2 regions of the Allobosea sp. AK1 genome follow, and region 1 is predicted to be linked to the other one. Evidence: predicted binding sites of a transcription regulator. Region 1 holds the regulator's gene; the other holds the start of a gene.

Region 1 (4,443 bases):
TGCCGATGCGCTGGCCGGCAAGCTCGCACAAGGCACGCCCGCTCTGATCGCCGAGATCAAGAAGGCGAGCCCCTCCAAGGGCCTGATCCGCGCCGATTTCGACCCGCCTTCGCTCGCCCGCGCCTATGCGGCCGGCGGCGCGGCCTGCCTCTCCGTCCTGACCGACGCGCCGTCCTTCCAGGGGCGGCCGGAATTCCTCACCGAAGCGCGGGAGGCTGCCGGCCTGCCGGCACTGCGCAAGGATTTCCTCTACGAGCCCTACCAGGTCTACGAGGCCCGCAGCTGGGGCGCCGACTGCATCCTGATCATCATGGCCGGCGTCGACGATGCCACCGCCAAAGCGTTGAACGAGACCGCGCGCGAGCTCGGCATGGACGTCCTCGTCGAGGTCCATGACGATGCCGAGCTCGACCGGGCGCTGAAGCTCGAAAGCCGGATGCTCGGCATCAACAACCGCGACCTGCGCAGCTTCAATGTCGATCTTGCGGTCACCGAGCGGCTGGCACCGCGCGTGCCGGTTGACCGGATCGTCATCAGCGAGAGCGGTATCTTCACGCATGACGACATCGCCCGGCTCAATCCGATCGGCGTCAACAGCTTCCTCGTCGGCGAGAGCCTGATGCGGCAGGCCGACGTCACCGCCGCGACGCAGGCGCTGCTGACCGGCAAGGCCGTCGCGGCGTGAGCCGGCTCAGCCATCTCGACGCGCAAGGCCAGGCGCATATGGTCGATGTCGGCGGCAAGGCCGAGACGACCCGCATGGCGATCGCCGAGGGCCAAGTCGTGATGGCGCCGGAAACGATCGCGATCGTCCGCGACGGCAACGCCAAGAAGGGCGATGTGCTCGGCACCGCGCGCCTCGCCGGCATCATGGCGGCGAAGCGCACGCATGAACTGATCCCGCTCTGTCACCCGTTGCTGCTCAGCAAGATCGCCGTCGATCTCGATATCGACGAGGCCTTGCCGGGCGTACGCGTACGGGCCGAGGTGAAGATGAAGGGCCAGACCGGCGTCGAGATGGAGGCGCTGACCGCCGTCTCCGTCGCCTGTCTGACGGTCTACGACATGGTCAAGGCCGTCGACCGGGCGATGCGGATCGAGAACATCCGCCTGCTGCACAAATCCGGCGGCCAGTCCGGTGATTACGAGGCGAAAGCTAGCTGATGGCGCTCACTCCGGTCCCCGTCGCGCGCAAGGCGCTGCTCGACAGCATTCCGGGGCCGACCGGGGCGGAAACCCTGCCGCTGGCACAATGCGCCTGGCGGGTGCTGGCCAGCGAGGTCAAGGCACTCAGGACGCAGCCGCCTTTCGCCAATTCCGCCATGGACGGCTATGCCGTGCGCGGCGACGAGATGGCGGAAGGCGTTTCGCTCACTGTCATCGGCGAATCCGCTGCCGGCCGGGCCTTCGATGGATCGGTCGGGCCGGGACAGGCCGTCCGCATCTTTACCGGCGCGCCGATGCCTGAAGGTGCCGACACCGTCCTGATGCAGGAGGATGCCGACGGCGTCGGCGGCCCGGTGATCCAGGTCCGCGTGCCGCCGGCGAAGGGCAAGTTCCTGCGCGCTGCGGGGCTCGATTTCCACGAAGGCGACGTGCTGCTGCAAGCCGGGCGCGTGCTCGACAGTGCCGCGCTCGGCCTTGCCGCTGCGATGGGGCATCCGACTTTGCCTGTCCGGCGGAAGCCTCGGGTGGCGATTCTCGCCACCGGAGACGAACTGGTGGCGCCGGGCGAACCTGTGGGCCGCGACCAGATCGTCGCCTCGAACTCGTTCTCGCTCGCCGCGCTGGTCGAGAAGGCCGGCGGCACCGTCATCGATCTCGGCATCGCCCGCGACGACCATGCCGACCTCGCCAGCAAGATCGCAAGGGCGAGCGACGCCGATGCCGATGTGCTGATCACGCTCGGCGGGGCCTCGGTCGGCGCGCATGATCTCGTGCAGGAAGCGCTGACGCGAGCGGGTATGGCGCTCGGCTTCTGGAAGATCGCGATGCGGCCAGGCAAGCCGATGATGACCGGGCGGCTCGGCCGGATGGTCGTGGTCGGGCTGCCGGGCAATCCGGTCTCCTCGATCGTCTGCGGCCATCTCTTCGTGCTGCCCTTGATCGAGGCGCTGCTCGGCATCGCGGACGCCGACCGCGACCGCAGCATCCCTGCCTTGCTCGGCCGCGACATGCCCGGCAATGACGAGCGCGAGGATTACCTGCGCTCGGAGCTCACGCTGACGCCGGAAGGCTGGGTGGCAACGCCGTTCGACCGGCAGGATTCCTCGATGCTCGGTACGTTGGCACGGGCGCAGGCCCTGACGATCCGCCCGGCCCATGCCGCTCCCGCGAAGAAAGGCGAGGCCTGCCGGATCCTGCCCTTGCGGTAGCGGCTTGCGGAACACAAGCAGAACGCGTATGGTGTTCGTGCTTTGTTTCGAATCTGCGCATTGAGGGGCTGGCGGCGACCATGCTGACACGCAAGCAACATGAACTCCTGCGCTTCATCCAGGAACGCTTGCGCGAGAGTGGCGTGCCGCCCTCCTTCGACGAGATGAAGGATGCGCTCGACCTGCGCTCGAAATCCGGCATTCACCGCCTGATCATGGCCCTGGAGGAGCGCGGCTTCATCCGCCGCCTGCCGAACCGGGCGCGTGCGCTCGAAGTCATCAAGATGCCGGACGGGCTCGGCGCGCCTCAGGCGCGTCCGCGCTTCAGCCCGGCCATCGTCCAGGGCGGCCTGGGCTCACAGCCCAGCATGGCCAAGCCGCGCCCTGCCGAGGACGACAGCCGGCATTCCATCGCCATCCCGGTGATGGGCCGCATCGCGGCGGGCACGCCGATCTCGGCGATCCAGAGCCGCAGCCACACCGTCTCGCTGCCGCCGGACATGCTCGGCTCCGGCGAGCATTACGCGCTGGAAGTGCGCGGCGATTCGATGGTCGAGGCCGGCATTCTCGACGGCGACACCGTCGTCATCCGCAGGCAGGACACGGCCAATACCGGCGACATCGTCGTGGCGTTGATCGATGACGAGGAAGCGACGCTGAAGCGCCTGCGCAAGCGCGGCTCCTCGATCGCGCTCGAAGCGGCGAACCCGGCCTACGAGACCCGTGTGCTCGGCCCTGACCGGGTCAAGATCCAGGGCCGGCTGGTCAATCTGATGCGGCGCTACTGAAGGCGTTCGGTGTCGGCCTCGGCTTCGTTGTCGGCGGCCGGTGCGGGCTGTGCGGTGACCGACTGATTGGTGGGACGCGTGCCTGGCTCCGTCAGGCGCCGCTCGCGCCGGCGGCTCCAAGGCCGCTCGCTGCCGGACTGCTCCGCGATATGGCTGCTCCATCCCGACGCCGTCCGGTAGAGCGAGGTCGCGCCGTCGCGCGATAGCGTCATGCGCTCGACCAGCCTGGCCTTGCAGGTGCCGCCCCAGGGGATGGCGGTCACGACGAGGTCGGCGCGCTGGCAATCCTCGATGATGGCGAGTCGCTCGCGCGTATAGGAGATCGTGCGCTTGTCGGCGGTCTGCGCAACGCATGCCAGCCGGTCGCAGGCGATGCCGGCGCGCAAGCTGGGATCGTCGGGCGAGCGGCTGTCGCCATCGGCGGCGAGCCATTGCTGCAGGACGAAGCGGCTGGGCTTGCCGGCGATGGCGAGGCGGCCATCGGGACCGCGCACCGCCAGCCCGGAGCCGTCGCGCTCGATCAGGATCTCCGGCCGCTCCGGCTTGCCGGCAATCGCGACGCCGAGGATCAGCGGCAGGGCCGCAAGCCAGCGCCAGGCCGTGGTCCAGAGTGTCAGCCAGAGCAGCGCCATCGCAAAGCAGGCGAGCACGCCTGAGCCGAAAGCCGCCACCGTCACGGTGGAATGGTCGATGGCCGCGACCCAATGCGCCACCTTGAGGACGACGTCGGAGGCGAGCCCCATCAAGGCCCAGGCCGGCCAGTCCAGCCCGAACGGATAGGCGAGCACGCCGAACACCGCCGCCGGCATGACGAAGAGCGAGACGAAGGGCAGCGCCATGGCGTTGCCGAGCAGGCCGAAGGGATTGAAGGTCTGGAAGTGATAGGCTCCGAAGGGCGCCGTCGCGGCGGTGGCCAGCATGGTGGTGACGAGGATGCCGAGCGCCGCCGTCCAAACGGCTCCGAGCGGCCAGGGCAACACGCGCGGCGGCTCGGTGCGGCTTCGCCCTTCCCAGCGTTCCGCGAAGGCGATCAGCGCCGCGACCGCACCGAAGGACATCTGGAAGCTCGGCCCGAGCAAGGCCTCCGGCTCGCGCAGCAGCACGATCATGGCGGCCAGCGCAAGATTGCGCATGCTGAGCGCGGCGCGATCGACGAGGATCGCGCCGAGCATGACCAGCGTCATGATCAGCGAGCGCTCGGTCGCGACATCGCCCCCGGAAAAGATGCAATAGGCGGTCGCGCCGAGCATCGCCGCTGCCGCCGCGATCTTCTTGACCGG
Region 2 (4,443 bases), 1.0 Mb from region 1:
TGCACGGCGCGCATGAGTTCACGCCCTTCGCCCTCACGATCGCGATCTTCGTCCTGTGCTTTCTGGGGCTCGCGGTCTCGAACTATCCCCATCTGGTGCCGCCCGATCTGACGATCTGGGACACGGCAGCGGCGCCGAGCTCGCATATCTTCGTGCTGATCGGCGTCAGCTTCCTCCTGCCGACGATCCTGTTCTACACCGCCTTCGTATACTGGACCTTCCGTGGCAAGGTCAGGATCGACAGCGGCTACCACTGAGTGGAACCCCCGCGGTCAGGTTGCGTTCAGGAGCGGTTTGCAAAGACGACTTGAGTTCCCCGCATCTCCCGGCGAGATTGCGGGGGAACTTCGCCGGGGATGCCTTCATGCAATGGGAAGATTACCGCCAGTCCGATAATCTCGAGGACAGGCGCGGCAGTGGTGGCGGCGGCGGCTTCGCCGGCATGCCCGGCGGGCGCGGCGGCGTCGGCATCGGCACGATGGTGGTGCTCGGCCTGCTCGGCTGGGCGCTCGGCATTGATCCGCGCCTGCTCATCGGCGGCGCCGAACTGATCGGCGGCATCGGCGGGCGCGAGCAGACGCAAGAGACGCGCCGCTCCTCCGGCCCGCCGGAGGACCAGATGGGTCGCTTCGTCTCGGCCGTTCTGGCGCAGAACGAGGACATCTGGTCGAAGCTTTTGCCGCAGCAGGCCAATACCCGCTACCAGCCGCCCCGGCTGGTCCTGTTCTCCGGCGTCGACCGCTCGGGCTGCGGCACCGCGCAATCGGCGATGGGGCCGTTCTATTGCCCGGTCGACAAGAAGGTCTATCTCGACACCTCCTTCTTCCAGGAAATGCAGCGCAAGCTCGGCGGCGGCGGCGATTTCGCCTACGCCTATGTGATCGGCCACGAGGTCGGCCATCACATCCAGAACCTGCTCGGCATCCTGCCCAAGGCCAACCAGATCCGCGAGCGCTCCTCCGAGCGCGACGCGAACGCGATCTCGGTGCGAATCGAATTGCAGGCGGACTGCTTCGCCGGCGTCTGGGCGCATAACGTCCAGGCGATGGGCCGTATCGACCAGGGCGATATCGACCAGGCGATGCGCACCGCCTCCGCCATCGGCGACGACAAGCTGCAGAAGGCGGCGCAAGGCACGGTCGTGCCCGATTCCTTCACGCACGGCTCCTCGGCGCAGCGCATGAAGTGGTTCACCACCGGCTTCCAGTCAGGCTCGATGCAGAGCTGCGACACGTTCCGGAATCAGGTGTAGCGCCTCTCAACGGCGCCGGAGGTGCCGGGGTCGCGGGCGGTCACCACCGCCTCGTCCCGCTGGCTGGTCGTTCCGACCGGGCGTCCAAAACAAATCGGGCCCGAACGGGCCCGCGACTTCCTGAGAATGCCGTGCGGAGGGCTGCATCCAGCCCTCCGCTTGGTTTTCGTGGAGAGGCTAGCTCCAGAATCCTTCCTGATGTTCGCGAGGCGAGAACGTATCTTCGTCCTCCCGTTGCTCCTCGCGCTTGTCCTCGTCGCGCTCCGCGTCGAGCGCAGAACAGGAATCGTGCCGTTCCAGCATGGATCTCTCCTTTCGATGTCTGAGGGAGGTGCTTCAGGCAACCGTCTACATATGAACTTATGCTGCAGCGCACAAGTTCCCGCACGAAATTCCTTCTGCCATGCGCTTCAGGCATATCGCCTTCGGCGGCGTAACATCCCTCCAGGCAGCTAGCTTGCGCGCTCCCGCAGGACCGGCAGCCGCACCGGCGCCCGGTCGAGACGACCGGTCAGCGCGACCGCCTTGGGCATAACAAGCCCCGCGGCGAGCCCGCGACCGGGCAGCGAGAACATGAGCCGTTCGCGCAAGGACGCAAACACCCCTTCCAGGGGAATCAGGGCCGGCTTTGCCGCCGCGACCAGCAGATGGCGCTCCACCGCCTGGACCCAATGAGCCTGCGGCACATCGCCGGATTCGAACAGGACGAGGCGGTCTCCCCGTGCATGGGCTGCGCCTTCCTGCCAGGCTTGCTCATGGCTCGCGCGGAGATAGCGGGCGCCGGTGGCGTCGGCAGCGCGCTCGGTCTCGGGCGCACCGACCGTGTCGACGAGCACCGCATGGCCGAGAAACCCCTCCGCGACCGCTGGAATCAGAACAGCCAGGGTCGCTGCAAGCGCCTGCTGGGAACCATCGCTGCGGATCACGGCCGTGAGCATAAGCGAAATCCTATGCCGCAACGCAGCATGCCACAATCCCGCCGCTTGCCTTTTGTTCTCTATATGTTCACTCTACATGAGACCAGAAGGCGCCGATTCCCGGCGCGCGACACGGTTCGACAGCCATGCCTCAGGCCAGACCCACCTCACGGCCCTTCCCGGCAGCCCAGCCCCTGCGGCGGCTCGACCGGGAGCCGAGCGTCTCGGCGCCGGTCGTCGCACCCGCCGATCCGATGGCCTATATCGGCCATCAGATCGATCCCGACAGGCGGCGCGGACGCGGTGCCACGATCAATCCCGGCGGCCGCTACGAGGCCGAGCAGCGCGTCGCCGAGGACGACGGCTGGGGGTCGCTGGAGGAACTCCCGCCGTTCTCGACCGAGATCGCCTATGAGAAGGCGCGCACCATCATCACGCGCAACGACTCGCCCGATATCTCCTTCGACCGTTCGATCAATCCCTATCGCGGCTGCGAGCATGGCTGCGTCTACTGCTTCGCCCGGCCGACCCATGCCTATCTCGGCCTGTCGCCGGGGCTCGATTTCGAAAGCAAGCTGACGGCGAAGCCCGATGCGGCGGCGCTGCTAGAAAAGGAGCTCTCCTCCCCCTCCTATCAGCCGCGGACGATCGCGATCGGCACCAATACCGACGCCTACCAGCCGATCGAAAGGAAGCTCCGGATCATGCGCCAGATCCTGGAGGTGCTGGCAAAGTTCAATCACCCCGTCGGCATCGTCACGAAATCGGCGCTGGTCCAGCGCGACATCGATATCCTCGCGCCGATGGCGGAGAAGGGACTGGTCAAGGTCGCGCTCTCGGTGACGACGCTCGATCCGAAGACCGCACGCGGCATGGAGCCGCGCGCCGCCTCGCCAGCCAAGCGGCTGGAGACGATCCGCAAGCTCTCCGAGGCCGGCATCCCGGTCACGGTGCTGGTCGCGCCGATCGTCCCGGCGATCAACGAGCACGAGATCGAGCGCATCCTCGACGCGGCGAAGGCAGCAGGCGCCGAGGCAGCCGGCTATGTCCTGCTCCGGCTGCCGCTCGAAGTGCGCGACATCGTGCAGGAATGGCTGCTGACGCATCATCCCGACAAGCTCCGGCATGTAATGTCGCTGATCCGCTCGACGCGCGGCGGCAAGGACTACGATTCGCAATGGGGCCAGCGCATGGTCGGCTCCGGCCCCTATGCCTGGATGATCGGGCGACGCTTCGAGATGGCGGCCGAACGCATTGGCTTCAACACGACGCGGCGCCGGCTGCGGACCGATCTCTTCGTGAAGCCGGAGAAGGAGAAGGCGCAGTTGAGTTTGTTCTGAGGCGTTGGGCGGCTGCTCTCGCCGTCATGCTCGCCCTTGTGGCGAGCATCCACGCCTTGGACACCGCATCGTAGGAAGGAAGACGTGGATGGTCGGGACAAGCCCGACCATGACGATCAAACGCGATTGCGTGGAGCGAGGAAAAGACGGCTCTGGCCCCGCGCTGTGCTCTGCTGCATAACCCCGCCATGCCCGCCGATTTCAACCGCGAGACATCCGCCATTGCCAACGGCCGCTGGCCGCTGGCCGGCATCGACGAGGTCGGACGTGGGCCGCTGGCCGGCCCGGTCGTGGCGGCCGCCGTGATCCTCGACCCCGAGCGCGTGCCTGATGGACTCGACGATTCGAAGAAGCTCTCGGCTGCGATCCGCGAAGAACTCTTCGGCGAAATCATGGAACGGGCGCTGGCCGTCTCCGTCGCCAGCGTGACGGCCGTCGAAATCGACGCCATCAACATCCGCCAGGCGACGCTGCTGGCGATGCGCCGGGCCGTCGCCGGCCTGCCGCTGGCACCGCTGCATATCCTGGTCGACGGCAACGACCCGCCGCAATTCGCCTGTTCCTGCGAGGCGATCATCCAGGGCGACGGGCAGATCGCCTCGATCGCGGCAGCGTCGATCATCGCCAAGGTGACGCGCGACCGGATGATGGCGCGGCTGTGCAAGCGCTATCCGGATTATGGCTTCTCCAGCCATGTCGGCTATGCGACGCCGCAGCATCGCAAGGCAATCACCGCGCACGGCCCCTGCCCGGAACACCGCTATTCCTTCGCGCCGGTGAAGGGCGTGTGGTTCCGGTAGGCCGCGGCCTCGCGCGTCGTTCCTCGGTGGGGAGGAAGCCTCTGTCCGACCTCCGTGAGCTCGGCCGTATTTCACTCCGTCATGCTCGCCCTTGTGGCGAGCATCCACGTCTTGAACACCGCCCTTGCTGAAGG

What was found. Region 1 encodes LexA, which represses DNA repair genes until DNA is damaged. Its sites were predicted from a motif close to TGTTCNNNNTGTGTTCNG; they were not measured.
Region 2: FHT98_RS19115 (PA0069 family radical SAM protein) is a predicted target of LexA. The motif match lies at 2,244-2,261, and genes of this name have one in related genera.

Annotation. Positions count from the first base shown of each region.
Region 1 covers NZ_VFMG01000001.1:4,969,696-4,974,138, reverse strand. Annotated here, with positions in the region: gene trpC (indole-3-glycerol phosphate synthase TrpC) at 1-685, shown strand, start outside; gene moaC (cyclic pyranopterin monophosphate synthase MoaC) at 682-1,164, shown strand; gene FHT98_RS23695 (molybdopterin molybdotransferase MoeA) at 1,164-2,375, shown strand; gene lexA (transcriptional repressor LexA) at 2,456-3,163, shown strand; gene FHT98_RS23685 (ComEC/Rec2 family competence protein) at 3,157-4,443, opposite strand, start outside.
Region 2 covers NZ_VFMG01000001.1:3,963,413-3,967,855, reverse strand. Annotated here, with positions in the region: gene cydB (cytochrome d ubiquinol oxidase subunit II) at 1-257, shown strand, start outside; gene ypfJ (KPN_02809 family neutral zinc metallopeptidase) at 365-1,252, shown strand; gene FHT98_RS26665 (hypothetical protein) at 1,430-1,555, opposite strand; gene FHT98_RS19120 (hypothetical protein) at 1,705-2,190, opposite strand; gene FHT98_RS19115 (PA0069 family radical SAM protein) at 2,424-3,509, shown strand; gene rnhB (ribonuclease HII) at 3,698-4,309, shown strand.